DNA from 2 places in the Arthrobacter sp. Sr24 genome. Region 1 is predicted to be linked to the other one. Evidence: predicted binding sites of a transcription regulator. Region 1 holds the regulator's gene; the other holds the start of a gene.
The links. The regulator HspR, encoded in region 1, represses chaperone genes until heat shock. The targets are predictions, from matches to a motif close to AAGTTGAGTCNNNNNGACTCAACTT.

Region 1 (15,216 bases):
GGTCAAATCCGGCGTCAGCTGGGCCACCTTGGGCTACCTCACTTATGGTGGCGCCCACGATCGTACCCAGCTGGAATGGCTCACCGAATTCTTGTCCTCACACAGCCCTCGCCAGTTCAACCACGGCAACGCCGGGGCTTGGCTGTCGCTGAACGACTTTGCCGGACGGAACCTGTGGCAGCTGTTGGCCACCGCGCACAAGAGCGGTGTTGCCCTAATCCAGTCGGGCTCCGGGGACCCTATTCATGTCAGTAGCCTAGAAGCTACTCTTCAGCTCGATGTCACACAGGGTGAGTCCGGCTCCTTGGACGTTGGTCCGCTGATAGAGCTCGACGGCGCACCCGTCGCCGCCGAGGTGGTGGGTGCTATTGGCTCTCCCATCTATGGTTTGTTCTTCTCCAATCAGGGCGAGAACGACGCCACGGCTGCATCCAGCACGCCCAACCGCTCCTCCACGGCACCTGGCACTGTGACCTTGGCGCCGCTGCCCGCCGGCACCTCACCGCAGCTACTGGATTTTGCGTTACGCAAGGAAACTGTTCACATCCCGGAGCAGGCCAGGGATAAGTTCCTGACTCAGTTTTATCCCCAGCTCAAACAGGCAGCACCGGTGGTCTCAGCCAACAATTCGGTGGAGTTGCCAGCTTATGTGGAGCCCACGTTGTCGCTATTGGCCGCGTACGGCAGCGATCACACGGTGCGGTTGCACTGGGAATGGCACTACCCCGTAGGTACCCGGGTCACCTCTTTGCCGTTGTGGCCCGAACTGGGTGAGACCGCTGTTCGGGATGCCGGCGCCGAGGCACGGATCTTGGAGCTGGTAGGCGCGCCGTGGGAGGACATCACGGCCATGGGTGTGGCCGCCAACCATTCGTGGGGTGAACCCACCTTGGCTGGCTCGGCTTCCCTAAGCGGTCTGGACACACTCACATTCACCGAAACTGTGCTGCCCCGGCTGCAAGACTTGCCCGGCATTAAAGTTGAGACCAGCGGTGACATCGCCAGTTACCGTGAGGTCACAGAAGCTCCAATCGTCACGATTTCCACCAAAGCCACCGATGAACGGGACTGGTTCGATCTGGGCATTGTGATCACGCTAGAGGGCCAGTACGTCTCCTTCGCGGCCGTGTTCTCCGCCTTGGCCGCAGGGAACACGCGCATGCTGCTGCCAAGCGGTGCGTACTTCTCCTTGGACCGCCCGGAACTGCACCAACTGCGGGCGCTGATCGATGAAGCCCGCAGCCTCAATGACAGCAAGGACGGCCAGCTACGAATCAGCCGCTTCCAAGCTGGTCTGTGGGACGAATTGGCTCAGCTGGGCATTGTGGATGAGCAGGCCCAGGCGTGGCGCGAAGCGGTTTCCGGACTGCTCGACGGCGGATCACCGGATCCGCTGCCCGCTCCTGTTGGGCTGAATGCGACGCTGCGCCCTTACCAGTTGGACGGCTTCAACTGGCTGCATTTCCTCTACAGCTTTGGGCTGGGTGGGGTGCTAGCCGATGACATGGGTCTAGGTAAGACCGTGCAGACACTAGCTCTGGTGAGCCAGGTCAAGGCCGAGGACCCGGACCTGAAGTCACCGTTTTTGGTGGTGGCACCCACCTCCGTGGTGGGTAACTGGGCCAGTGAAAGCGTGAAGTTCGCGCCGGAGCTGAGGGTGGTTACTGTCTCTGAAACCTTTGCCAAGAGCGGACTGATCTCCGCAGATTTCTTTGCCGGGGCCGATATTGTCATTACCTCCTACGCGCTCTTCCGCATTGACTTTGCCGAATACGCCATGCAGCCCTTCGCCGGGCTGATCCTGGATGAGGCCCAGTTCGTGAAAAACCACCAGTCCAAGGCGTACCAGTGCGTGCGCAAACTGAAGGTTCCCTTCAAGCTGGCCGTCACCGGTACCCCCATGGAAAACAACCTTATGGAGCTGTGGGCCTTGCTGTCCATTGTGGCCCCGGGCTTGTTCCCCAGCCCGAAGCGTTTTGCCGAGTTCTATCAGCGCCCCATTGAAAAGAACGCCGACTCCGAGCTGCTGGCGAAACTGCGTGCACGGGTCAAACCACTCATGCTGCGCCGCACCAAGGAACAGGTCATTGCAGATCTGCCGGCCAAGCAGGAACAAATCCTGGAAGTGGAACTCAACCCGCGGCACCAAAAGATCTACCAGACCCACTTGCAACGTGAGCGGGCAAAGATCCTGGGACTGTTGGAAGATGTGAACAAGAACCGCTTCACCATTTTCCAGTCGCTGACGCTGCTGCGTCAGCTCAGTTTGGACGTCTCTCTTGTGGATGAGGGCCAGGCGGGTGTGCGCTCCTCGAAGTTGGACGTGCTCTTTGAACAGTTGGAGGACGTGGTTAAGGAAGGTCACCGCGCCCTGATTTTCAGCCAGTTCACTGGCTTCTTGGGCAAGGTTCGGGAGCGGCTCATTGCCGAAGGCATTGACTTCACGTATTTGGACGGAGGCACCCGGAATAGGGCCGCCGTCGTCGATGAATTCAAAAATGGTGACGCCCCGCTGTTCCTCATCAGCTTGAAGGCCGGTGGTTTCGGATTGAACCTGACCGAGGCTGACTACGTATTCATTTTGGATCCATGGTGGAACCCGGCGTCCGAGGCGCAGGCCGTGGACCGTACGCACCGCATTGGCCAGAAGAAGAACGTGATGGTCTATAGGCTCGTCGCCAAGGACACCATTGAGGAAAAGGTCATGGCGCTCAAGGCCAAGAAATCCCAGCTGTTCTCTGATGTGATGAGCGGGGATTCACTCTCAGGCGGGGCTTTGACGGCCACGGATCTGGCCGGGCTGTTCCGAGACTGATATTGCGAGGCTCCAAGTGAGCTGCGAGCATAGAAAAGCGCTGACCATGCAGGCCTTTACGGCCTGGCTGGTCAGCGCTTTTTTGCTGTAATCGACTTCTTCGTAGGAAGTTCTTGTTGGCGCCACACCACCAGGGCTTGGCTGCGGGGGCGTGGACGTTGACCCCTTGCCAGGGCCACGATGTCTCCACCCAACAGTCCGGCAGCAAACACCCGACTGTTGGGGCGCGGTGGTCGCGAGTGCATCTCAGCCGTGACAGCCTCGAGCGATTCGCTTAGCTCCACCACCTTGGCACGCAGCGCATCAACCTGATTCTGCAATTCCATAATCCGCCGAATGCCCTCCAGCGAAACACCCTCTTGGGAGAGCCGTTGGACCTCACGGAGCATGCTCACATCATGCTGTGAATATCGCCGGGCCCGGCCAGGGGCCCGGTTGGGTTTGACGATCCCCATCCTGTCGTACTGGCGCAGGGTCTGCGGATGCATATCCGCGAGTTCGGCCGCCACGGAAATCACAAAGATCGGTGCATGCGGGTCAATAATCATTGCAATTTCCTTCCTTGGGTGGAGTGGGTCGGTGATCGAAGCTGTCGAGATCCAGCGGGTGGAGCGTGTCCGGTGCCGGGTTCGAGCCGATGCCGGAACTAAGCCGGCGGCTACAGCTTGGCTTTATCCGCCAGCCCCGCGCGGGGATCGCCGTCGGCAGTCGCGGCAGCGAAAGCGCGGACTGCCTCTTCGGCTTCCTTACTGAGCTTTTGCGGAACGGCTACGTCGATGCTGACGAGCAGATCGCCGTCGCCCTTCTTGGACTGCACGCCGGCACCCTTGACACGCAAAGTGCGACCCGACGGCGTACCTGCTGGAACGCGGACGCGCACCGTTTCCCCGGTCAAGGTGGGGACGCTGATATCTGCACCCAAGGTAGCTTCGGGGAAGCTGACGGGGACGTGGATTCGGATGTTGTTGCCGTCGCGTATGAAGAATTCGTGAGCCTTGACGTTGACGGTGACCATTAGGTCGCCGGGACCGGCTGCACCGCTCTGGCCCTTGCCCTTGACCCGGACCTTCTGGCCATCTTTGATGCCTGCGGGGATGCGGACATCAATGACTTCGCCATTGGGTTCACGCAGGCCAATCTTGGTGCCGTTGATGGAACCGCCGAAGGAAATACTGGTCGATGCTGTGCGGTCCGCACCCTTGGTGGGTGTGGGCTGAAATCCGCCGAAGCCGCCGCCACCGCCACCAAACAGGTCTGCGAATTCCGGGGGCAGGCCCGAGCCGCTGAAGCCGGGATTGCCGCGAGATCCGCCACGGGGTGCGCCGCGGCCGCCGCCGAAGAGGTCACCGAAGACGTCCTCAAAACCGCCACCGCCTTGGCCAGCTCCGCCAGCACTGAAGCGGGCGCCGCCGCCCATGGCACGGATGGCGTCGTACTGCTCGCGGTCTTCCTTGCTGGAGAGCACGGAATACGCTTCGGAGACGTCCTTGAAGGTCTTTTCCGCCTGTGGATCCCCGGAATTTGTATCCGGGTGGTACTTGCGGGCCAGCTTTCGGTAGGCCTTTTTGATATCGGCTTCGGAAGCATCCTTGGATACCCCAAGAATCTTGTAGAAGTCTTTTTCTGCCCAGTCCTGACTTGCCAAGACGTCTCCTTTCTAAAATTTGTGGGTTAATCCCAAGGGTCGAGTCTGTCGAGGCCATTGGCCTCAACAGACTCGACCACTAGGGGTTTCTTACTCTGGGACTGCCACGATCACCTGAGCGGCGCGCAGAATACGCTCGCCGGACTTGTAACCGTTGCGCAGGACCTGGCTGACCGTGTCAATTTCAACATCGGCCGAAGGCTGCTGAATCAGCGCCTCGTGAATGGTCGGGTCAAAGGCGACGTCAACGGCGTCGATCTTCTCTAGACCGTAGGTGGCCAAAGCCGTTTCCAGCTTGGTGGCAATTGCCGCGAACGGTCCATCGACGATGTCGCCGTGAGTACGCCCAGCATCGATGTCATCCAAGACCGGAAGCAGCGAGTTCAGGACACCGATGACAGCCATTTGGCCGGCAACGGCGCGGTCGCGCTCAACACGCTTGCGGTAGTTGACGTACTCGGCCTGCAAGCGAAGAAGGTCATTCTTCAACTCGGCGGCCTCTGCGGCGTCGCTACCCTGAGCCACGGACTCCTGCGCCGGAACCTCAACACCGTTGAGGATCTCTTCGGCCTGCGAGAGTGCATCGCCTTCGGCACCAGCTGCGGCAGAATCGCCTACCGGGTTGGCCGGATCCACAGACTCGTCCTTTGGGACCTCTTCGGGGTTTACGGATTCAGACATGCTTACTTCTTCTCGTCTGCGTCTTCGTCGATGATCTCGGCGTCTACGATGTCTTCTTCAGGAGCACCATCGGAAGCAGCGGCACCTTCAGATGCGCCGGCGTCGGCCGTTGCACCCTCAGCCTGAGCTGCGGCGTAAATAGCCTCACCCAGTGAAGACTGTGAAGCCTGCAGCTTCTCGAACGCGGTCTTTACGGCTGCGTCGTCGTCGCCTGCAAGAGCGGTCTTCAGAGCGGTGACATCTTCCTTGACGGGATTCTTGACCTCGTCGGAGAGCTTGTCATCGTTGTCAGCCAGAACCTTGTCCACCGAGTAGTGCAGCTGCTCTGCGGAGTTACGCAGATCGGCTGCCTCGCGGCGTTCCTTGTCCTCGGCTGCGTGCTCTTCAGCTTCACGAACCATGCGCTCGATGTCATCCTTGGACAGCGAGGAGCCGCCAGTGATGGTCATGGACTGCTCCACACCGGTGCCCTTGTCCTTAGCGGAAACGTGCACAATACCGTTGGCATCGATGTCGAAGGTGACCTCAACCTGCGGGACGCCGCGCGGAGCCGGAGCAATACCGGTCAGCTCGAACGTGCCCAGCGGCTTGTTGTCGCGAGTGAACTGACGCTCACCCTGGAAGACCTGGATGGCAACCGAGGGCTGGTTGTCATCGGCGGTGGTGAAGGTCTCGGAACGCTTGGTGGGGATGGCCGTGTTGCGTTCGATCAGGTTGGTCATGACACCACCCTTGGTTTCAATACCCAAGGACAGAGGGGTGACGTCGATGAGCAGAACGTCCTTGCGCTCACCCTTCAACACACCAGCCTGGAGGGCAGCACCAACGGCTACAACCTCATCCGGGTTGACGCCCTTGTTGGGCTCCTTGCCGCCAGCCAATTCCTTGACCAGTTCAACAACGGCAGGCATACGGGTGGAGCCACCGACGAGCACGATGTGATCGATGTCAGAAACCTTGATGCCGGCTTCCTTGATGACGTCGTTGAAGGGCTTCTTGGTGCGCTCGAGCAGATCCTTGGTCAGGTCCTGGAGCTTGGCACGGGTCAGCTGCTCATCCAAGTGCACCGGACCGTCAGCGGTAACGGAGAGGTACTGCAGTGAAATGTTGGTGCTGGAAGCCGAGGAGAGTTCCTTCTTGGCCTGCTCAGCAGATTCCTTCAGACGCTGCAGGGCGATCTTGTCCTTGGACAAGTCAATGCCCTTGACCTTGAGCTGGTTGAGCAGGAAGTCAACGATGCGCTGATCCCAGTCATCGCCACCGAGGCGGTTGTCACCGTAAGTTGCGCGCACCTGGATGGTGGAGAACTCGTCTTCGTCCTTGCCAACTTCGAGCAGGGAAACATCGAACGTTCCGCCACCGAGGTCGAATACGAGGATGAGCTCGTCTTCCTTGCCCTTTTCCAGACCGTAAGCCAAAGCGGCAGCGGTGGGCTCGTTGACAATACGCAGCACGTTCAAGCCTGCGATTTCACCGGCTTCCTTCGTGGCCTGACGCTCAGCGTCGTTGAAGTAGGCCGGGACGGTGATGACAGCGTCGGTGACCTTTTCGCCCAGGTAAGCTTCGGCGTCGTTCTTGAGCTTCATCAGGGTACGGGCGGAAATTTCCTGCGCCGTGTACTTCTTGTCATCGATCGCGACTGTCCAGTCGGTGCCCATGTGGCGCTTGACGGAAGCGATGGTGCGGTCGATGTTGTTGACGGCCTGGCGCTTGGCAATTTCGCCAACCAGAACTTCGCCGGTCTTGGAGAAGGCAACTACTGAGGGGGTGGTGCGACCGCCTTCAGCGTTGGCGATAACGGTGGGCTCGCCACCTTCCAAGACGGATACAACAGAGTTGGTGGTTCCGAGGTCAATACCTACGGCACGTGACATAAGTGGTTCCTTTCATGAGCCGCTGTGAACAGTTCCGCCTCTGTGACGGGGTCGCTCAACCAGCGGTATTGAGCGTTCTGCACTCAACTTTACTCAGACTCAGTTCCATGTCAAATAGAGTTGAGCGCAGTCGGCTCAACTTTCACTTTAGGCGAACACGTTCGACGCCGGATGGCCGGGTTTAGTGGTGCCCTTCACCCTTTTGTTTCCCTGATCCCGCCGCCTCTAGGTTTAGCCGTGCCTGCCGCCTGTGGGTTTAGCCGTGCCTGCCGTCTGTGGCGAGCATCCGCATCGAGTTCTGACCTTAGCGGCGAGATGTATGGCTACAACCATGCATCTGGTCGCTAAGGTCAGAACTCGATGAACGCAAAGCGTGTTGGTCCGCACCACAAGACTGGTCCGCACCACAAGACACAGTGGCCACATCCGGTTGGCCAGGCGTAGCCTCCACTTATGAACGAGCAACAGCAACCGCAACAAAGCGGAAAGCAGGGAGATGTTTACACGCACGGGCATCACGAGAGCGTGCTGCGATCGCACGCCTCGCGGACGGCTGAACACTCGGCCGCATATTTGATCCCGCACCTCACCCCCGGGCTGCGCGTGCTCGATGTGGGCTCGGGCCCTGGCACTATTACGGCCGATTTTGCCCGGCTCGTGGCCCCGGGTGCGGTGCTGGGCCTTGACCGTTCTCCGGAAGTGGTTGCCACGGCCACCGCACTGGCTCGGGACCAGCATCTGGCCAATCTGAGCTTTAGCACCGGCGATGTTTACGCACTCGACTTCCCCGATGATTCCTTCGACGTTGTCCACGCGCACCAAGTTTTGCAACACCTGACCGATCCCGTGAGTGCCCTCAAAGAGATGCGCCGGGTGACCAAGCCCGGCGGCATCGTGGCCGTGCGGGACGCCGATTTTCACGGCATGTTCTGGTATCCGGAGGTGCCTGAAATGGATGATTGGATGAATCTGTACCAGCAGGTGGCGAGGCACAACGGGGCAGAACCAAACGCCGGGCGACGGTTGTTGCACTGGGCGCACGATGCGGGATTTGCCGACGTCACGGCGTCGTCCGCCAATTGGCTCTACGCAACGGCAGAGCAGCGAGCCTGGCTGGCGGGCGTTTGGGCGGAGCGAACAGTGGGCTCAGCATTTGCAGAGCAGGCCGTGGCCTACGGATTGGCCGATGCCGGCACGTTGCAACGCATCTCGGACAGCTGGCGTGCGTGGGGTGCCAGCAAAGACGGCTGGTTCCTCATGCCCAATGGCGAAATTTTAGCCCGGGTCTAATCCCTGCGAGGTCGGGCGAGTCCGCGCCGGAACGCTAATCCACCACGAGGAACTGGCCCATCATGCCCTTATCTTCATGCCACAACATATGGCAGTGGTACATGTACGGGATCACGGGGTCAGCATCCTCTCCGAATTTCATGAGCAACCGGATGGTCACACCGGGAGGCGCGTAAATGGTGTCCTTCCAGCCCGCGAGTTCCGGCGGAGGCGGCTGTTCGTTGAGGGAGAGGATCTGGAATTGCACGTCATGGATGTGGAAGTTGTGCGGCTGATTGTGGGCATTGAGCACAGCCCAGGCTTCCGTTGCCCCGGCCTTGACTGAGAGGTCAATCCTGTCCATATCCATGAATTTGTTGTTAATGACGTTATCGCCGAGCTGGAACATCCGCATTTCTCCCGCGAGGGCCGGATCTGGATACTCCACAGCGGCAAGCTGTGCCGGAATCGGGGCTGCTGGACTCAGCGCGGCGGCAGCCTTCAGCAGGAGAATATCCAGCACGTCATGCGCACCGGCGTCTGCCGAACGGGTATCTGAAACACCCAAGTCCTGCGGAAAAGAACGTAATGTCACGGTTTCGCCAGGGGCCGCCGCAACGATGATTTCAGCACGCTCACCAGGGGTCAGCATGATCCGGCTCAGCGGCACAGGTGCTGCCAGGAGGCCGCCGTCGCTGGCGATCATGGTGAACGTGCGGTCATCAGAAAAGCCGAAGTTGTAGCTGCGAGCGCTGGAAGCGTTCAGCAGGCGCAACCGCGTGTGCTCGGCCACCACATTCAGCACGGGGGCGGCCGTGCCATTGACCAGCACCGTAGTGCCCAGCATACCGACGCCGATCCGTGCGGTCTCAACAAGCGCTCCGTTCCCGGAGAGCGATTTGTCCTGGACAATGACGGGAATGTCGTCCACGCCATAGTCGCGGGGAAGTTCCAGCGCGCCTTCTTCATCGTCGTCGAGGATGAACATGCCGCCGATCCCCTTGTAAACGTGGCGTTCGGTCTGTCCGTGCGGATGCGGGTGGTACCAGAGAGTCGCCGCGGGCTGGTTGACGGTCCATGAGGGAGACCAAATGGCGCCGGGTTCAACCATCTGGTGGGGACCGCCGTCGGCTGCCGCGGGTAGGCGCATGCCGTGCCAGTGCAAGATAGTGGGCTCGTCAAGTTCGTTGCTCACATTGAGGCGAATCTCCTCGCCGCGACGTACTCGCAGCGTCGGCCCCAGAAGCGCCCCATTGACGCCCCAGGTATCGGTCTTTCCGCCGGGTACGATCTCCGATTGACCGGCTTGGGTCACAAGATTGAAAATGCGCAGCCCGTCCTTGACTTCCGACTGCGCCAGGGGCGGGACATGCAGCTTATTTTGGAAATCAATCTTGCCGACAGTGGCCAGCGGCTCTCCGCCTGCCGTGCCGCCACACCCTGCCAACGCGGCCATGGCTCCCACACCGAGGCCCAGCGTGGATAGCTGGAGAAAATGGCGGCGGTTGAGACCGAATCGATGTGTGGGAGCGCTCATTTGCTTCATCATAGTTGGACCTTCTGGGAGGATGCTCGACGGCCGAGACACGCACCAGATCTGTCATATCCCGGTCGCTAACCGCCAGCGCACGGACCCCTGGCCCATGGCGCGTAAGCTAAGCGGGTGCAATTTTCCCTTTGGCTGGCCCTGCTAGGCGCCGGCGCCATGATCTCTCTGACCCCGGGTGCGGGCGCCATCAACACCATGTCGAATGCGCTGACCGCGGGATTCCGCCGCTCCATCTGGGGCATCATGGGCCAGCAATTGGCGCTCGTGATCCACGTGGTCATCGTGGCTGCGGGTGTGGGGATCATCGTCTCCAACTCCCCGTTGCTGTTCATGCTGATTCGCTATGTTGGCGCCGCATATCTGGTGTATTTGGGTGTCCGGAAGCTGCTGGCCAAAGCCGAAAAGGTCGACGACGACGCCGCACCTGCCGCCGTCGAATCTGGCTTGTCGATGTTCCGCCGAGGGCTGTGGGTCAATCTCCTGAACCCGAAGGCGATTGTTTTCTTCTTGGCGTTCATGCCTCAGTTCATCCGGCCAGCCGAACCGCTACTGCCGCAGTACCTCATCTTGACCGCAACCGTGGTGGTCATCGACATCATCGTCATGTGGTTCATCTTTGCCGCGGGTGCCAAACAGCTCAAACACCTCACCACCAGTCCCCGCGGACAGCTGATCCTGAACCGCATCTTCGGGATCCTGTTCATCGTTGTGGGTATCTTGTTGGTGCTCGTTTAACAGTTCGTCCAGGTGCGGGCGCCGCACCTCCCCCGCAGGCACCTCCCCCGAAAGCGCGCTCCGCAGCCATGCGCCGATAGACTGAATCAATGACCACTCCCTACCGGATCATCACCGTTTGCACCGGCAATATCTGCCGCTCCCCCATGGCTGAATTCATGGTGGCGGACGCCGCCGCGCAAGCAGGTCTGAACGTTGAGGTGGACTCCGCTGGAACCTCCGCTTGGGAGGTGGGGAACCCCATGGATCCACGTGCCCTAGCCGAGCTGGCTGGCCACGGCATTGAGGCCACCGGCCACACCGCACGTACGTTCAATCCGGTGTGGTTTGCCGAGCGGGATCTCATTCTGGCCTTGGACCTTGACCATTACGAGGATCTGCGCGCTTTGGCACCAAACGCCGCAGCCGCACAGAAAGTTCGCATGTTGCGCTCTTTTGACCCGGAAGTGGCCCATGCCGAGCCCGCTCAACAAGGTATTCACGATCCCTGGTACGGCAACGCCAAAGACTTTGCGCGCAGCTGGGATCTGATTTCCGCAGCCCTGCCCGGCATTGTGGACTATGTCCGTGGCTAGGCCCGTGATCATTGCCGTCGATGGCCGTTCCGGCGCCGGGAAAACCACTGTTGCGGTGGAATTGGCGGCCCTGTTGCGACGCCATCGCAACGTATCGCTCTTCCACCTCGAGGACATATATCCCGGGTGGGATGGCCTAGCTGGCGGTGTGGAACGCTACGTTGAAACAGTTTTGGCGCCCCTGAGTTTAGGCCTGCCCGCCACCTGGACGCCGTGGGACTGGGAAGCCAAGCACGACGGCGCCTCCCGCACCACCGAGCTGGCCCCGGTAGTGATTGTCGAAGGTGTGGGATCTTCACACGGCGGCGCGGCTGCGTACTTGGACGCCGTCATTTGGGTTGATGCGCCCAGCCATAACAGGAAACAGCGGGCCCTTGAGCGCGACGGCGAGACGTATGCGCCATTTTGGGACTTGTGGGCCGATCAGGAAGACCTCCTACTGGAAGGAAGCCTCGTACCGGAGCAAGCGGACATTGTTGTTGACGGTACGCACGGGGTGGCCAACGCTCCGGAGCTGGTGCTAGCAGCCCTGACTCAGCTTCCAGCCATGGAGAATGTACTGGCCCCGGAATTAGCCCGGCGCCGCGGACTTGAGTTTTCCGCCGTCCGGCTCGAAGGATTGCCAGCTCCTACCGAACTCTTCCACGCCCTCTATGGCGCATCCGAGCATGCCGTATGGCTGGATAGCTCCATTGCCGAAAAGAGCGCGGCGGACCGCTCCCGCTTCTCCATCATGGCCGATAACTCCGGTCACTTTGGTCAGCTTGCTCGTCACGAAGACGGCCAAACAACCATATCCGCCGGCCAAGTTACCACCCACATCCGCGGACCGTTCTTCCACTGGCTAGATTCGGTATGGGGGCGCAAAGCAGTGCGCGCCCCGGAACATTACCCTGGCGATTTCACCCTCGGCTGGCTGGGCTACTTGGGTTACGAACTCAAGGCTGAAACCGGTGGCGCCGCAACACCGGAATACCGCCCGCGCCCAGGACCGGGCCTGGACCTGGTCCCGAACCCAGAACCGGGCCTCGGTCCGATTCCGGACGCCGCTCTGCTTTTTGCCGGCCGCGCCCTGGTTCTTGACCACCGCGAAGACTGCCTCTACGTGCTGAGCTTGACGGACGTCCACCAGCTAGAGTCGCACCGAGAAGCGGACCAATTCCTAGCCGCGGCACGAGCTGCCCACGCAACCGCCCTCGCCAACCCCACGCCGTCGGGCATTAGTGAGCGTGACATTAGTGAGCCCGGCATTAGTGAGCCCGGCATCGCCCCGATTTTCACAGCCCGGGACGGCGAGCGCCGCTACAAGGACATGATCGCGGCGGCGCAGGCCCAGATTTACGAGGGCAACTCTTACGAGGTCTGCCTGACCACCACCCTCGAGGCCCACACCGCGCAACCCATGGATCCGTGGGACACGTACAAGGCGTTGCGGAGACGCAATCCGGCTCCTTTTGCGGCGTTTCTGCGACTTGGCGCACTGAGTGTTGCCAGCACGTCCCCTGAGCGTTTCCTGCGCATTGACTCGGATGGGCTGATGCGGGCCGAGCCTATCAAGGGCACCCGCCGGCGTAGTGAAGATCCTGCCGCCGACGCCGCACTCAAGGACGATCTGCGCACCTCGCTCAAGGACCGGGCGGAAAATGTGATGATCGTGGACCTGCTCCGCAACGACCTCTCGCGTTTCGCCCTGCCACATTCACTGACCGTGCCGCGGCTGTGCGCGATCGAAAGTTACGCCACGGTGCATCAGATGGTCAGCACCATCGAGGCTCAACTGGCCCCAGGCAATTCCAGGGCGCAGGCCGTGGCCGCCGCGTTCCCCGCCGGGTCCATGACGGGCGCCCCGAAGATCAGCACCATGGCTATCCTGGATGATCTCGAGGCTGGCCCGCGCGGTATTTACGCAGGCGCTATTGGCTATTTCTCGCTCAATGCGGCCACGGATTTGTCAGTGGTGATCCGTACCTTGGTGTTCCAAGACGCGGACGACGGCGGCACACACCTTTCGCTGGGGATCGGCGGCGCCATCACGGCAGACTCCGAGGACGGCGCGGAATGGGATGAGATTCAGGCCAAGGCACACGGTGTTCTATCAACACTCGGTTCGACGTTCCCGGGCTGATCGGGCTACTGAATCGTGGCCGTCAATCGGGCCACATTGTCCACATAACGAGCCAGCATGGGACGGTTCATCCACTCTTCGAGTTGTAGTTCTCGGGAGATGGAACGGTAGTGATCCTCAACTTCATGCATCCGATTGACCACCTCGCTGTCAATCATCATGACCGTGACTTCAAGGTTGAGCGAGAAGCTGCGCATATCCATGTTGGAGGAACCAATCACAGCCACATCGGAATCCACAGTGAAGTGCTTGGCGTGCAGCACGAACGGCTTGGGGTACAGATATATCCGCACCCCAGCCTTCAACAACGCTTCATAGTAGGAACGCTGAGCGTGGTGGACCAAGAGCTGATCCCCCGCCTCGGAAACAAACAGCTCAACCACAACACCACGTTGGGCTGCCGTGGTGATGGCATACAGCAGGGAATCATCTGGAACGAAGTACGGGCTGGAAATGGTGATGCATTCTTCGGCCGAGTACAGCAAGGTGTTGAATAAGCGGAGGTTGTTCTCGGTGACAAATCCAGGACCGCTGGGTATCACCTGACAGAGCGAACCCCCGGAGAAGGAATCCCAGTGGTAGCTGGCAAGCTGTTCCTCGAGGCTTTCCTCTGTTTCAGCGGCCCAATCCGTGGAGAACATAACGTTGAGCGTGCCCACAATGGGCCCTTCCAACCGCGACATGAGCTCCACCCATTCACGCCCAATTTTGCGGTTCTTCTTACTGCGATAGGAGGGCTCAATGACATTTTGTGAACCGGTGTATCCCACCCGCCCATCGACTACCAAAATTTTGCGGTGATTGCGCAAATCCGGCCGGCGCCACTGACCCTTGACGGGCAGCAGCGGCAGCATGCGCCGCCACTGGATCTCACTGGCTTCGAGCCGTCGAATCATCGCCCTATAACCGGGGACCCGCCACGAGCCAATGTGGTCAAAGAGCACACGTACGCGAACACCCCGTGCCGCCGCAGCTTCAAGCTCTGTGAATAGCCGCTCAGTGCAGTGATCCGAGCTCATGATGTAGAACTCGGCGTTGACGTACTTAACGGCCTTGCTGACTTCATCAGCCATGGCGTCAAGTGATTCCTGATAGCCCTCAATGAGCCGTACGGAGTTACCACCTATCGCTGGGAAGGAACCGAGATTACGATTCAATTCAACAGCGGATTTCACCCATGCCGGCCCCTCATATTCCGGGACTAGGTCCGCAATATCTTTGGTGCCTTCCACCACTCGACGATTAACAGCATCCTGCGCCTCCCGCCGCCGCCGTGAAAGGCGGAAGTTACCAAACATAAGGAAGAGGATCAGGCCAACGTAGGGCAGGAAGAAGATGCACAGCAGCCATGCCATGGCTGTGGTGGGGCGGCGATTGCCGGGGATGATGCCAAGCATGACCACACGGATGGCCAAGTCAGCGAACAACAGAAGTGTCGTCAGCCAGACGTTCCCGGTGGGAAAACTAACTGCCGTCCAGATCATCCAGGCATCCTCTCTTAGCCGGTCCAGTTGCCGCCACATCACGGCGTCGATAAATGACAACAGCCTATAGGCAATTCCGCCTCCGCAGCGCTCCGTAGAACGTCCCGACACATCGAGTCCAAGACCCTGCTATCCGGATAAGCTGACCAGTAATTTGACCCATCAAATGAAGGGCCCACCCGTGAACATCCCCAGCAGCACTCAAATCACTTTTGACTCCTTCGCACTTGATCCACACAAGCTGACCGCTCAGGCCGTTAAAGGCCTGCGGATTGCGTTCGGCGTCAGCGGCGCAGCGGCCTTAATTCTGGGTGCCATTCTCTTGCTGTGGCCCACTAAAACGCTGGCCGTCGTGGCGGTGTTCTTGGGCATTAACTTTTTGATCACCGGCGCCGTCAAGATCGCCATCGGCATTTTCAGCCACAGCCTCTCGGCCGGAACACGGATTCTGGATGTACTGCTTG
Region 2 (15,216 bases), on a different contig from region 1:
GGCAAAGAGGCCGGTAATTCCGTCTCCCTTAAGCATGGAGGTGAGGCGGCGGTGTTGCCAGGTGACGCCGTCGTCGTCGGAAAAGCTGAGGTCTGCGTGCTGGATGGCGTCCTGATCATCAAGCCCCGCCGCGGCCTCGAAGAATCCGGCGTGCGTGCCCGCCGCGTGGAAGAGGAAGATGCGCTCCGTTGCGGGGTCGATCAGCAGGCTAGGATCGCCGTAACCGTCCAGACCCGTGCCTGTCCGGACAGTTTGCTGCGGTTCCCACGTGGCGCCGTTGTCTGTGCTGCGGCGGATTAGCAGATCGATGGGGTTGGGGAGATCATCGAGGTTGGGGCGGCCGTCGTAGGCAGCCAGAAGTGTGCCGCGGGGCGATACTGCCAGGGCAGGGATGCGGTACTGCCGGTGCCCCGCGACGCCGCGGCGGGCCAGCACATGTTCGGTGGGAACAGTGGCTGGCAGTTCAGTTTCCGTCAGCGACGCTGCTGAGGTAGGACGTAGCATCATGAAAGCAAGTCTAGCCGTGATCATGTCCGGACGGGCGGACGGGACAGGTCGGTGTCTAAACAAGGAAAGGGCAGCAAAGGACCGGACGTTGCGCCAGCCTAGATCCAGCCCTGCTGCCACGCTTTCTCGGCGGCATCATGCCGGGAAACAGCGTTGAGCTTCAACATGGCGGAGGAGAGATAGTTGCGCACCGTTCCCGAGGCCAAATGCAGTGACTTGGCGATCTCGGCCACGCTGGTGGTAGAACGGCTCACGCGCAGCGCATCCAGCTCGCGGTCCGTGAGTGGGCAACGCTCAGCGGTCAACGCGGCCGCAGCAATCTCCGGATCGATGTAACGTTTTCCGGCCGCAACATCCCGAATAACATGGGCCAGCTCCTGCGCTGGGGTGGATTTGGGCACAAAGCCAGACACCTTAGAAGCTAGGGCCCGGCGCAGCACGCCCGGGCGGGCATGGCGGGTCACGATGATCACGCGCGTGTTCACGGTAGCTAGAATTTTCGTGGCCGCCTCGAGCCCGTCGGCCTGCGGCATTTCCAAATCCAATAGGCAAATATCGGGGTTCGTGGCCAACGCCAACTCGGCGGCAGCGACGCCATTATCGGCACTCGCTACAACATCGATGTCGTCCTCGAGCCCCAGCAGAGCCTCCAAAGCGCCGCGGATCAGATGCTCATCGTCGGCTATCAGCAGCCTAATTCGGCCGGGATTTAGGGTCTCAGTCATGCGGGTATTCCTTTGCTGGGGACCCACGCCTGGACCTCGAAGTGGTCGGTACCCATGGTCGTTTCAAGTGTTCCGCCGGCTGCCTCGAGCCGTTCCCGCAGACCCAATAACCCGGTACCTGGCGTCACTGACATGGACGACGGCGTGCCGTCACCTCCGTCGTTGCGGATGGTCAGTTGGACCCCGCCATGTGCTGAAGCCACGGTCATGGTGGCGTGGGTGGCCTCGCTGTGGCGCAAAATATTGGTGGTGGCTTCACGGACTGTCATGGCCAGTGCCTGTTGAGCTGCAGCTTCGGCAGGCAGTGATTCCAACGTCAATTCACAGTGTGCCCCGGCTGCTGTGAGAACCTCGCGGGCATTCTCCAACTCATCCGCCAAGGACGTTTCCCGGTAGCCCGAGACCAGTGATCGGGTTTCTTCCAGAGCTTGTTTGGCGATGAGTCGGGTCTGGTGAATGTTCTCACGGGCCGCCTCGGGATTGCGGTCCAGAAGCCGCTCAGCCAGTTCCGATTTCAGGGCGATGACTTGCAGATGGTGGCCTTGAATATCGTGCAGGTCCGCGGCGAAGCGAAGGCGTTCCTGGGCAACAGCCAATTCCCCGGCCATGAGCCGGTGCCGGTCCAGCTCCACCACTACCTGCCACCACCACAGGCTACTGATGAGAAATAGCGGCATGCCGGCTGAATACACCAGCAACAGCCGTGAAGGATAATCGTGCGGAATCGGATCAGACGGCCCCATCCAATAGTGATGGATGGCGGCAAAGGCCAGAAGCGAAAGGACGCCGCCTGCCACTGTTAGCCAGCGCTGCCTTTTCGGCAGTAGACAGGCGATGAGGGACACCGCCAGCCATAACGGAATGGCAGCAATCAATGCAGAGTCAGGGGTGAGCAGACCCAAAGCCCAGACAGCACCGGAGGTGAGTAGCATGGCTACTGTCCATGCGGTATGGGGAAGTTCGCCGCCTAAACCCGCCTGTAAGAACCAGCAGTAGCGCACTTGGATGGCCACGGCGAAAACCAGGACAAGCAGCAACAGTCCAGAAACGACGTCGTGCGTGGCAGTGAAATCACTGGCGACAAAGCTCAGCAGCATGAAGTGCAGAACCAGCAAAACGAACACAATGGAGCCCAAAGTATAGGTCCAGGTGGTGCGCACGCTGCGGCCAAGGCTGGTGGTGGGGCGTGGAATTTCCGGGGCGGAGACTGCGGGCATGGGTGTCAGTCTATGGCAATGACATTTGTCATGGATTCGGCGTGTAAAAGTGCAATTCAAGACGTGACAACAACGCACTACTGCGGCCCGGGCTCCTGCGAAAGGATTGATTCATCAACGAATTCCACCGATGAAAGAAGTCCTGATGATCGAGTCACTGCAGCAGTTCACCGCCTCCCTTCCGCCCATGCTGCAATGGGTAGGCGTCCTCCTCGTCGCGGCCATTCCCTTTGTGGAGTCCTACTTCGGTTCGGTGGTTGGTGTGGTGGGCGGACTAAATCCGGCGGTGGCCATTGCTGCGGCCGTCGTGGGCAACGTGGTCTCGATGGTGATTTTTGTTCTCAGCGCCCACCGCGTCCGGGCCAAGGTCGCTGCCGGCCGTGCGCCGAAGGAGATGACTCCGCGACGGGCCAAGCTGCGCAACGCATTCGATAAATACGGAGTTGCTGGCGTGAGTCTGGTGGGTCAGACCATTCTGCCGAGCCAGATCACCTCCGCCGCCATGGTGTCCTTTGGCGCACCGAAGAATGCCGTGATCCTGTGGCAAGTCATCTCCATCATCCTGTGGGGCACCGCGTTTGGTGTGGCCGCAACGTTCGGTGTCTCGGCGATGGGTTAGGGCTGAGGGGCTAGGAGCGTGGGGCTAGGCGACGGTGATGCCTAAGTGTGCGGCGAAGATTGGCGCCAGTAGGCCTAGCTGGTAGTCATCAATGACGACGCCGGACATGGAACCGACGCCGTTGAGTGTGCGGAAGTCTGTGGTCCGCAAATCTACATCCTTCAAGGTGGCCTGTTGCAGATCCAGAGTTCCGATCCGGCAGTTCTTCAGCGCCAGGCGCGTGACGTGGGCGCCGCCCAGATCCAGTTCGTCAATGATGCAGTCGCTGATTTGCAGGTCAATGATCTTTGAGGCGCGCAGGTTCAGGAAATCGATCTTGCCGCCGTCGATCCTGACGGACTGCCAGCTACTGTCATAGAGTTCGGCCGATCCCCAACGAGGTGAGGTGACCTCGGTGTCCCGCCAGCTGGTCCGTGCACCCTTCATGATGGGCGCGAAGCTGTCCTTGATAACAGAGCCGCGGAAACGCACGCCGCGGAGCTCGGCGTCGTTGAGTAGGGGGCCGTTGAGCTCGCATTCCAGAAAATCTGTGGAGGTCAGGTTGACTCCATCAAAGCTGGGCCGGTCAAATCGCTGGCCGTCAAACGTGTCACCTGGACCGAAGAAAGCGTCGTCGTTGTCCACCAGTTCGTGCAGTGTCAGCGGAGTGAGGCGGGGTGCGCGGGTTGCGTTCTTCGAAGCCATGGCTCTAGGTTATCCGCCCGCAGCTTGCACGGTTTTCTGATAGCCCTCCCTGGCCACCCACGCCCACCGTCCATCACCCATGCCCGGATGGCCCGGAAACTGTAGCCATCCTGCACCGCAGCCTCACACTCAAAGATGACCTCCTGCCCTGGCTGAAATGAGCGGTATCCCGGGGCGAGAATGTGGGAATAATGAGCCCAGCAGCCGCCCGGAGTTTCATCAGATTCAAAGACTCCCCAGCCTTCCTCGTCATGCCAGATGCAGACTTTCCCAGTGACCGTCATGGTCAAGCGCTCTTCCTGATCAAGCCACCTGAGCGATGACCTTGAAGCGCTGCAGCACCAGCAGGGTACTGGAATCCACTGTGAAGTGGGGATCGCCCATGGCCTCTCGCATCTCGGTGGAGTGCCAAAAATCTTCGTGACCAGCCCGCCACTGGGCCACAGATGTGTAGCCTTCGCCCTCATCTATGGCATGCTGCAGGTCCACATCGTTCAGAGGAACTGTCCGCACCTCGGTAATCTCGATGACGGCAACCCCTCGGCCTGCTGAGTCAATCACCACTTCGCGCTGGCCGAGCTGTGGAAGCTCCTCGCCTTCCACCTCAAGTTCAACGAGTGTGCACGTGGTGGAGGTCTTGGAGCCGTCGAGGATTGCTGCCACCAGTTGATCGCGCAGAGGACCGGGAAAGGCGAACTCGCCAAGCGGCAGGCCTGCGAATTCGGGCGCGGTGGTCAGGTCAACGGAAGCATCATCATTGGACATCTGCTCACTCTACGTGCACAGCTAATCTTTTTAGTACGGATGCACTATAAAATCCTACGGGGTCAGGGTTGCTAGTTCCCGAGTGAGGTTGAGGTGGGCCTGATCCGCCCACAGTTCACGTCCCTTTGGCGTGTGGAACAGGGGGTTTAGTGCCAGCAATTGCCGCAGTACGGCGGCTCTCCCCTTGGTGAAATCTCCCGCCGGAACATGGGCGTAGTCCCGCCGAACTCCGGCTACATACCGCGAATATTCGCTATCTGAGCCACCCAGAATGGCGAGGTCAGCATCGCATAGGAGGTGCCCGGCGTCGTCCTCGGGGGAAGGTGAGTGGGTGGCGGTCAGGCGCACCAATCGCGCCACCTCGGCAACTTCCGACGGCTCCATCATGTCGTTTAAGCTCATTTGTACTAAAACGGCTGAGTCTTCCTCATCCGACGGCGATCCGTTGTAGACCGCATCGTGAAACCAGGCCGCCAGCGCCACTGGCCGGGGAATTTCCCGTCCAGTGAGCGCGTCTAGTGCCTCCAGAACTGCCAATAAATGAGTCGCGGAATGGTAATGACGGTGTGGTTCGTTCCATCGGCTCAGCAAATCCGTGCCCAGCTCCGGATAATCCGGCATGAGCGTATTCCAACGCCGTTCCAGCACGGAGCCGACGGACTTCACCCGGTATTTCGCCTTGATGCGAAGGCCCGACGCCATCAAGGTGCGGGCCAGCTCTTTCCCTGTCAGTGGCACCGCCCCGGCTAGGACCAGCTCATCGTAGAGACGCTCGGGAACATCGTAGTGATCAAGGTCAAAGGCGCGGTCGGTGACGCCGTTGGCGGACGCAAAAGCATGGAGTTCGGCCACCGAGGCATCGGAGATCAAGTGCGAGAACACGGTCCCATGGGCCGGCCAGAAGGGTGGATCGATAAAGATCATGGCTCCAGTGTAGGCCCGGGAACCGGAGGGCCTCCAGCGCAAGATGGTGACAGGGGCGCCCGCATCCCACATAGACTTTCTTCGACCACCACATCAACGGAAAGCCGGCGGTAATGCGCAACGAAGACTCCAGCGTCCAGGCCACATTCAACAGCATCGCCCGGCGCTATGACCTGATGAACCGGCTCATGACGCTGGATTCGCATAAGCGCTGGTGCAAGGAAGTCGCCGAAAGTGTCACGGCCGCCCCGGGTGCCAAGTACCTCGACCTAGCCACCGGAACGGGCGTCATTGCCAGGGCCGTCCGCGCGCAGAGCCCCGAGAGTGCCATCATCGGAGCCGACTTTTCCGAGTCCATGCTCGATGTTGCCCGAGGCGTCCAGGACAGCTCCGGCATCGTGTGGCAGTTTGCTGACGCCCATGAGCTGCCCTTTGACAATGACACGTTCGACGGCGTGACGCACGGTTATCTGCTCCGGAACGTCAGCGATCTGGATAAGGTCCTGAACGAACAGTTCCGGGTCTTGAAGCCTGGCGGTGTGGTGTCCGCCCTGGAATCTTCCCCGCCAAGTGGCATTCTCGCTCCGTTTATCCGCGTCGGCATGCGCGTAGTGATCCCCACGCTGGGGACGGTCATTGGCCGCGACCGCGACGCCTACAAATACCTGGTGAGCTCCACCCTAGGATTCCTGACCCCAGCAGCGCTGAAGCTCAGGTTTGAGCGGGCCGGATTTGTGGACGTTCAGGTGAAGCCGAAGTTCATGGGCACGAACATGATTTGGACGGCACGCAAGCCTGGGTGACTGCGAAAAATCCACAAGCGCTGCCGCCGGATGCATCTACGGTTCGGGCTCTTCGTAGCTGAATAGCTCCTCAATGCTGGTGTTGACGGTTCGGGCCCGACGGAATGTCAGCGGGAGGCTCGGGTTGAAATTTCCCCGCTCCGGGGCCATTACCCTCTGACGAAACCTGCCATGCGTTGACGTCTGCTGCTCCTGCGAGCAGCAGACTGCATTGCGGGAATGGGCTATTTGCTTCTCCAAGACTGTGCTGCCGCAAGGAAGTTGCTTTTTCTCCGGTGGTAGCGGAACCAGAATGCACCGCGGGCCAAGATGACGGCACCAACAGGAGGACGCTGTCGTAGCGACGCAGCGTCGATGCCAAGGGATCTTTGTGTGATGAAAAATGGCGAACGGATTGAGCCGCAGGGCTATTGAATTCAGTCTGACACACTCTATGCACGCCATTCGTGCTATTGCTTGTTTTTTGCGAGAGCATGGGATTGTCAGCTACTTAGGGGGACCCGGTAGTTCTGCGCAGCATGGAGCCGTGCAGTTTGACCGAGTCTTCAAAATGAACATCTTGAGGAGCAATCATGAGAGCAGCACGTTACTACGACCGCAATGACATCCGTATCGAGGACATTGCCGAGCCTGAACTCAAGCCGGGAACCGTAGCCATTGACGTTGCTTGGTGCGGGATCTGCGGCACCGACCTGCACGAGTACTTGGAAGGGCCCATCTTCGTTCCTCCCGCCGGTCACCCGCACCCGATCTCCGGCGAGTCCGCTCCCGTGACATTGGGCCATGAGTTCTCCGGAACCATCACCGCGCTGGGTGAGGGGGTCACTGATCTGAGCGTAGGAGAAAGCGTGGTGGTGGAGCCATACATCATCGGTGCGGATGTGGATACAAGCGAAGGTGCGCCGTATCAGTTGTCCAAGGATATGAACTTCATCGGATTGGGTGGTCGCGGTGGTGGGCTGGCCGAGAAAATAGTCGTGGAACGGCGTTGGGTTCATCCGATTGGTGACATTCCCTTGGATCAGGCCGCGCTGATTGAACCTCTTTCCGTGGGGCATCATGCCTACGTGCGTTCCGATGCAAAGGCCGGTCAGGTTGCCATCGTAGGTGGCGCAGGGCCCATTGGCTTGCTGACCGCGGCTGTGCTGAAAGCTAAGGGCCTGAGAGTCTACATCTCCGAACTTTCCGAAGCGCGCAAGGCTAAAGCGTTGGAAACTGGTGTTGCTGATGCCGTCTTTGACCCCCGTGAGGTGGACGTTGCCTCACGGGTCCGCGAGTTGACGAATGGTCAGGGTGCGGACGTAGGGTTCGAGTGCTCATCGGTGCCAGCTGTCCTGGATATGCTCCTGGATGCCGTCCGCCCTGGTGCGGTCATCGTCAATGTCTCCATCTGGGGGCACAAGCCGGCAGTGGACATGCCGAAGTTGGTGTTGAAGGAAGTGGATCTGCGCGGCACCATTGGGTACGCCAATGACCACGCGGACACGATCGCACTCGTTCAAAGTGGCAAGCTGGACCTTTCCCGGTTCATCACCGGGAGGATCGGGCTGGATGGGCTGGTCACCGAAGGTTTTGAGCAGTTGATTAATAACAATGAAGAGCACGTGAAAATCATCGTGAACCCGCGGGGCTGAAAAGCGCACCGCCCTTCATGGCTAAGGGGTGCCGCGAGACTGAATGTCAGTCTCCTGGCATCCTTTTTGCGTCTCGGACACAAGCACCCCGCTTTTCCACCCCGCTTTTCGCCCACGGAAAAATCTCCGGAATATTTCCCCCAAACACCAAGTTGAGCGTAGTAGACTCAACTTTATAGACTTGAGTAATCAACCAACGAAAGGACCTCTCTTGGACGCCAAATTCACCACAAAGAGCCAGGAGGCTCTTTCTGCCGCCGCCATGAACGCCTCAACCGCCGGCAACCCCACCGTTGAGCCCGCCCACCTGCTCAAGGCCCTCATGGACCAGCGCCAGGGTGTGGCCGTCGCGCTCCTGAAGGCCGCGGGGGTGGACCCGGATGAGGTCAGCGTCGGTGCCAGCGCTGCCATTCGCAACCTCCCGGCGTCATCCGGCACGTCCGTGGCGCAGGCCCAGCTCAGCCGCAACACGCTGATGGCAGTCCAGGCTGCCCAGCAGGCCGCCGAGCGCATGGGGGACAGCTACGTCTCCACCGAGCACTTGCTGTTGGGCCTGGCGGACGACGCCGGAGCAACAGGAAGTGCCCTCCGGCAAGTAGGTGCCACTCGGGCCGCGCTCGATGCCGCGCTGCCCACCGTGCGCGGCGATGGCAAGGTCACCACGCCGGATCCGGAGAACACCTTTGAGGCCCTGGCGAAGTTCGGCGTAGACATGACCGCCATTGCCCGTACCGGAAAGCTTGACCCGGTGATTGGCCGCGACGCCGAGATTCGCCGCGTCATTCAGGTGCTGAGCCGCCGCACTAAAAATAACCCGGTGCTGATTGGCGAGCCCGGTGTTGGTAAGACCGCCGTAGTGGAAGGCCTGGCCCAGCGCATGGTGGCCGGCGATGTGCCCGAGTCGCTGCGTGGAAAGACCCTCATCAGCCTCGATCTGGCCTCGATGGTGGCCGGAGCCAAGTACCGCGGCGAATTCGAGGAGCGCCTGAAGGCTGTGCTGGAGGAAATTAAGGCCTCCGATGGGCAGATTGTCACGTTCATTGATGAGATTCACACGGTAGTTGGCGCCGGCGCATCCGAAGGTTCCATGGATGCCGGCAACATGCTCAAGCCCATGCTGGCCCGTGGCGAGCTGCGACTGATCGGCGCCACCACTCTGGATGAGTACCGCGAGAACATTGAAAAAGACCCCGCCCTGGAGCGTCGTTTTCAGCAAGTATTTGTGGGTGAGCCCAGTGTTGATGACACCATTGGTATTCTGCGCGGACTCAAAGAACGTTACGAGGCGCACCACAAGGTGGCCATTGCAGACTCGGCCTTGGTCGCCGCCGCCACGCTGTCCAAACGCTATATCAGCGGTCGCCAGCTGCCTGACAAGGCGATCGACCTGATGGATGAGGCTGCATCCCGCCTGCGTATGGAGATTGATTCCGCTCCGGAGGAGATTGATCAGCTGCGCCGTGCTGTGGACCGTTTGACCATGGAAGAACTGGCGCTGACCGGGGAGAGTGACCCCGCCTCAATTGAGCGCTTGGAGACCCTGCGTGCCGATATGGCTGATAAGAAGGAAGAACTTTCCGGTCTTAACGCACGCTGGGAGGCTGAAAAGGCCGGGCTGAACCGGGTTGGTGACTTGAAGGCAAAGCTCGATGAGCTGCGGTCGGTGGCTGAGAAGGCTCAGCGTGATGGCGACCTCGAGCAGGCTTCGCGGATCCTGTACGGCGAGATTCCGGCTCTGCAACATGAGTTGGAGGCTGCCGCTGCCGAGGAACAATCCGCGGACAAGCCTGAGCTGATGGTGGCCGAAGAAGTCACCGCCGATGACATTGCCGAGGTCATTTCGGCGTGGACCGGGATCCCCGCCGGGCGCATGCTGCAGGGTGAAAGTCAGAAGTTGCTGCAGATGGAGCAGGTCTTGGGATCCCGGTTGATTGGCCAAGCTGCGGCCGTGACTGCCGTCTCCGACGCCGTTCGCCGTGCCCGGGCGGGCATCAGCGATCCGGACCGGCCCACGGGTTCCTTCCTGTTCCTGGGGCCCACCGGCGTTGGTAAAACCGAGCTGGCCAAGGCGCTGGCTGACTTCCTGTTCGACGACGAGCGCGCCATGATCCGCATCGACATGAGCGAATACTCCGAGAAGCACTCTGTCTCGCGCTTGGTCGGTGCCCCTCCGGGCTATGTGGGCTACGACGAGGGTGGGCAGCTGACTGAGGCCGTGCGCCGTCGTCCGTATTCAGTGGTGTTGCTCGATGAGGTAGAGAAGGCCCACCCGGAAGTCTTTGACATTCTCCTTCAGGTGTTCGACGACGGCCGGCTCACCGATGGGCAGGGCCGCACGGTTGATTTCCGCAACGTCATCATCGTACTGACCTCCAACTTGGGTTCGCAGTTCTTGGTGGACCAGGCGCTGTCTGAGGACGAGAAGCACAAAGCGGTCATGTCCATTGTGGAGGCCTCCTTCAAGCCGGAGTTCCTGAACCGACTCGATGAGATTGTCATGTTTGATGCACTCAATATCGAAGAGCTGTCACGGATTGTGGATCTGCAGGTGCAGTCGTTGTCGGCCAGGTTGTATGAGCGGCGCCTGACCCTTGAGGTCAGCGATGCCGCCAAGGCGTGGCTGGCCATGACCGGATATGACCCGGCCTACGGCGCCCGACCGCTGCGACGGCTGGTGCAGCGTCAGATCGGTGACCGGTTGGCCAAGGAGATCCTGGCCGGGTCCATCGTGGACGGGGACGCTGTTCTGGTGGACACCGCTGCCGACTTTGATGAGCTGGACATGGACTCTACGTCTGGGCTGACCGTTAGCCGCAAATAGGGCGTCGGGCTAGCTGTGGATTAAGCAACAGGGGCTGTGATGATTGGGATCGTCCCAAACATCACAGCCCCTGTTCTTTCATGCTGGCGTTGCTGGCTTGCCGTTGCTGCCTTGCTTACTCGGTGAGTGAGATGTCCAAGGGGTTGCCGCCACGGGTGTCGCGGACCAGACAATCGACACGGCGGTCATTTGAGTTGTTCCACGTGTTTTCAGTCGGGTAAGCCGTCGACTGGGTCAACGTCTTAATGCTGGCGGCTTCCGTGGTCAGCGTGACGTTGTCACAGACCTCTTTCGCTTTGGCCTTGAGCGCATCGAGGCCAGGGAACTCATCAGAATCCTCGTAGTAGAAGGCACCTACCAGCTGAGCGTCGTGAGGGCTGCTGCAGTAAACCACGTCCGCCGGTGCGGAAGCGGTTGTGAAGTCGCGCAGGCAGTCGCCTTCCAGCCACTTCAACGGAGAGACGCTGGCCAGAATCAGATCTGTATCGGAGAGAGTGTCCGTTGTTGGGTCAACGCCAGAGTCAACAGTTTCGGCTTGACCTGGGGTCTGCTCCTGCGACTGGTTTGCGGTCTGCGTCGATTCCGTGTTGTTGGAGCCGTTGTTGAAGATCAGACTAATCACCAGCCACAACAGCAAGCCCAGTAGGGCAACTCCTACGAGTGCGACGCCGATAATGATGAACAATTTCTTGTTCCCACCACCCTGAGAGTCGCCGGGCCCACCCGGGCCCTGGTGCCCGCCAAACTGACCAGGACCGCCGTAGCCTCCCGGGCCCTGGGGCCCGCCAAACTGGCCGGGAACAGGTGGCACGCCGGGTGTGGGCTGCGCACCTGAGGTGCCCGAGGAAGGGGGACCGCCAAAAGCCGGAGCGCCGTGCTGGGTGGGTGCGCCGTAAGGAGCCTGAGCCGCAGCGGGCTGGGCGTACGGGTTTTGCTGGCCCGCGTCAGGAGTCGGAGCATTGGGGGCGGAAGCAGCTGCAGCGGCCGCGTCGGCCTCCCCGCGCGCAATCTGGGCCGGTGACTGCCAAGCGCCAGCTTTGGGCTGCCATGGCGTTGCCGATTGCTGCCACTGGGTTTCCGGGCGTCGCCAGCCGTGACCGTCATCGACGCCGTGACCGAAGGTATGGGCCGCTTCCGGGGCGGCTGTGGAGCCAGCACCCTGCTGTGTGCCAGCAGTCATAGAGCTCTCGGATGAACCGCTTTCAGTGGCACTGCTTTCCGAAGGGCTGCTTTCATTGGCACTGTCTGGCCCTTGTGACGTCATTCCACCGTAGGGCGGCTTGAGGGAAGGCTGTGGCGCGGGAACTGCAGGGGGCTGTGCGGGTGGTTCAAGACCTAAGGGGGCGCTCGGGGGCGTATCTGGCATTTCCGGAGCAGCAGCTGGTTCATTGGCGGATTCGGCCGGCTGCGTCGCGGGGTTGTTGGCCCCTGGAGGCTGGCTGAAATCTGTGCGCAAGACCGTAGTGGCGCTGTCCCAGTCAACGGGTTCGGCGTCAACGGCCTCGGAGGAAGCGGAGGAAGCGGAGGAAGTGGACTCAGAGGTCACGGAGCTAGGGTCAGGAGCCGCGGCAAGATCGGACTCAGGAACAGCGGATTCGTGTGTGGACGGCGATTTTTGCGAGATCGGGGCGGGCTCGCTGAAGCTGGCTGAAACGCCCTGAGCTGCCAGCTCCGCTTCATGTTCCACGCGCGCGGCTTCAGCTGCGGCGGCTTGGAGGTCAACACTCTCCGCTACGTCCTCGCTGATTTCCGCTGCCGCTAGCTGAGGCTCAGCAAATTCGTAGTCTGAGCCGGAGAAACTTTCTGAGGGTTCCTGCGCCGGGGGCTGAGTTTGCCCATCAGTTGGAGGGCCGTCTTCAGCGCCCTGGTCTTTGGCGTTACTGCTCTCGTTCATGGGGACAAACCTTCCGTGCTGCGTCCTGAAATGGCACAAAATCTATAGTGTTAGCTGGAATAGTCCGGCGATATAGAGCCGCTTAGGCGAGTACCCAGACACCCCAGTCTCGCGGGAAATTGCTCCCCCTACACGTGACTCTACCGAATAAAGCGCAGCCCACGAGGCTAATATGCTGTTTGGCTATAGGCAGAACAACCCATAGTGGGACACAGGTGGTCCAGAACTAATGTAATCTAGGACTACGACAAATTGACCGAATATTCCGGAGCCTCGCTCTTAGCCCGAGCGACCACCTCCGGTCCAAGTGTAAAAGGGGGTCACGCCATGGGGCGCGGCCGTCAAAAGGCGAAGGCAACCAAGCAGGCTCGGGACATTAAGTATTACTCCCCGAACACTGACTATTCAGCTCTGCAGAAAGAGCTCGGTGGAACTACTCGGCGTGCCCCGAGCCATCACAGCGAAATTCCGGCAGAGCCGGACTATTCGGCATACGAAGACAAGTATGCGGATCAGTTTGAGGACGACGACGTGGACTCCCGCCGAATTGGCTAGGACCGTCTGACAGCATGAAACGCAACAAACCCTGCACGATTCTTTAGCAAATTAGCTGAAGTAACGTGTGGGGATTTTGTTGTCCCCAAAAACGCCCTCCGGTATCCGGCCGCTCTCACGGTTCGTTCCTCGGACCTAGTCGACCCGAGGGTGCAAAAAAGACGGCGCTTGCGTAAAAAGACGGCCGTATAGCACCGTCTTTTTACGCAAACGCCGTCCCTTTTCGAAACGTCAGGGTGAAACTTAGGAAGCGTAGTTGCCCACCAGGCGAACTGCGCCACCATTGACGCCCTTGGCGCCCTGGGTGTAGTCAGATCCGGTCTTGTCGGAGTCGGAATCTTCGCGGGTCACAGTACCCATAGCCCAGGACGGTAGGCCGCGAGAGTTCAAGCGGGCAATGGCGTCGTCGGCAGCATCAGCGGAGACTACGGCCACCATGCCTACACCGAGGTTCAGTGTGCGCTCCAGATCGGCCAACGGCACGTTGCCCAACTGCGAAACCAAGTTGAAGATTGCTGGCAGGCTCCAGGTGGACCGGTCAACGGTACCAATGAGGCCTTGAGGCAGCACGCGTGCCAAGTTGGCAGCCAAACCGCCACCGGTGATGTGGCTGAAACCGTGGACAGCGCGCTCGGAAGTAACAGGCAGGTAGCGCGTCAGATCCAAGCAATCAGCAGCATACACGCGGGTGGGTTCCAAGAGCTCTTCGCCCAAGGTGCGTCCCAGTTCGGACACCTGACGCTCCAGGGCCCAGCCTGCGTGGTTGATGACGCGGCGAACCAGCGAATAACCGTTGGAGTGCAGACCTGAAGAGGCCATGCCGATGATCACATCACCCTCGCGGACTCGTTCCGGACCCAGCAACAAATCAGCCTCGACGACACCCGTGCAAGCACCTGCGACGTCGTACTCGTCAGGAGCCAGCAGACCGGGATGCTCAGCTGTCTCGCCGCCAACCAGAGCAGTCCCAGCAACCTTACAAGCGCTGGCGATGCCGCGGACAATGTCAGCCACGCGCTGCGGGACAACCTTTCCCGTGGCGATGTAGTCGGTCATGAAGAGCGGCTCGGCGCCAACCACAACGATGTCATCGACAACCATGCCCACGAGGTCGTAGCCAATGGTGTCGTGGATGTCCATGGCCTGGGCGATGGCAACCTTGGTACCCACACCATCAGTGGAGGTAGCCAGCAACGGCTTTTTGTACGTGAGCAGCTTCGACACGTCATACAGGCCGGCGAATCCGCCGAAACCACCAACCACGGAAGGGCCGTGGGTGGCCTTGACGGCTTCCTTCATCAGCTCAACGGCGAGATCTCCTGCTTCGGTGTCGACACCTGCACTGGCGTAAGTAATTCCTTGGGTAGCTGACTCATGGGAGGCGTTGGTCATGGCGTCTCTTTCTTACGAGTTCTTAAGAACCGGTGGCGGCGGTGCGGTCTTGATCGGTCAGGACAGTTTCCAGTTCCGCGTCAGGACCCGGATCGCAGCCCGTGGAAGGGGTGGCGTTGCCCGGTGCGGTGCGCTCGAGCAGGTTTTTGCCCAAACGGTCGCTGCTGGGAAGTTCAATCGGGTAGGTACCCGTGAAGCAGGCGGTGCAGAGACGCTCACGCGGCTGCAGGGTGGCGTCAATCATGCCGTCTTCGGAGATGTACTCCAAGGAATCGGCGCCAATGGATTTGGCGATCTCATCAACGGCAGCTCCGTTGGCAATCAATTCCGCGCGGGAGGCGAAGTCGATGCCGTAGAAGCATGGCCAGCGCACGGGCGGTGAAGAAATCTTCACATGTACCTCGGCAGCGCCAGCTTCCTTGAGCATGCGCACCACGGCGCGCTGGGTGTTTCCGCGGACGATTGAGTCATCCACCACCACAATGCGCTTGCCGCGAATGACGGATTCAAGGGCGCTGAGCTTGAGCTTGATGCCCAACTTGCGCAAGGTATCACTGGGCTGAATGAAGGTACGGCCGACGTAGGCGTTCTTCACAAAACCGTGGGCAAAGGGGATGCCTGATTGTTCGGCGTAGCCAATGGCTGCCGGCGTTCCGGATTCCGGCACCGGGATGAC

Region 2: clpB (ATP-dependent chaperone ClpB) is a predicted target of HspR. The motif match lies at 8,028-8,052, and genes of this name have one in related genera.

Annotation. Positions count from the first base shown of each region.
Region 1 covers NZ_JBTNDB010000040.1:7,916-23,131, reverse strand. The annotation lists gene ACX80D_RS17115 (DEAD/DEAH box helicase) at 1-2,815, shown strand, start outside; gene ACX80D_RS17110 (heat shock protein transcriptional repressor HspR) at 2,887-3,363, opposite strand; gene ACX80D_RS17105 (DnaJ C-terminal domain-containing protein) at 3,474-4,460, opposite strand; gene ACX80D_RS17100 (nucleotide exchange factor GrpE) at 4,551-5,141, opposite strand; gene dnaK (molecular chaperone DnaK) at 5,144-7,015, opposite strand; gene ACX80D_RS17090 (methyltransferase domain-containing protein) at 7,469-8,305, shown strand; gene ACX80D_RS17085 (multicopper oxidase domain-containing protein) at 8,340-9,821, opposite strand; gene ACX80D_RS17080 (LysE family transporter) at 9,948-10,568, shown strand; gene ACX80D_RS17075 (low molecular weight protein-tyrosine-phosphatase) at 10,658-11,143, shown strand; gene pabB (aminodeoxychorismate synthase component I) at 11,130-13,268, shown strand; gene cls (cardiolipin synthase) at 13,274-14,752, opposite strand; gene ACX80D_RS17060 (HdeD family acid-resistance protein) at 14,934-15,216, shown strand, end outside.
Region 2 covers NZ_JBTNDB010000010.1:77,583-92,798, reverse strand. The annotation lists gene ACX80D_RS09045 (sialidase family protein) at 1-507, opposite strand, end outside; gene ACX80D_RS09040 (response regulator transcription factor) at 606-1,232, opposite strand; gene ACX80D_RS09035 (histidine kinase) at 1,229-2,449, opposite strand; gene ACX80D_RS09030 (hypothetical protein) at 2,595-3,068, shown strand; gene ACX80D_RS09025 (pentapeptide repeat-containing protein) at 3,093-3,752, opposite strand; gene ACX80D_RS09020 (ASCH domain-containing protein) at 4,056-4,517, opposite strand; gene ACX80D_RS09015 (DUF4031 domain-containing protein) at 4,572-5,441, opposite strand; gene ACX80D_RS09010 (ubiquinone/menaquinone biosynthesis methyltransferase) at 5,555-6,244, shown strand; gene ACX80D_RS09005 (2,3-butanediol dehydrogenase) at 6,817-7,878, shown strand; gene clpB (ATP-dependent chaperone ClpB) at 8,090-10,699, shown strand; gene ACX80D_RS08995 (hypothetical protein) at 10,815-12,593, opposite strand; gene ACX80D_RS08990 (DUF3073 domain-containing protein) at 12,921-13,148, shown strand; gene purM (phosphoribosylformylglycinamidine cyclo-ligase) at 13,392-14,540, opposite strand; gene purF (amidophosphoribosyltransferase) at 14,563-15,216, opposite strand, start outside.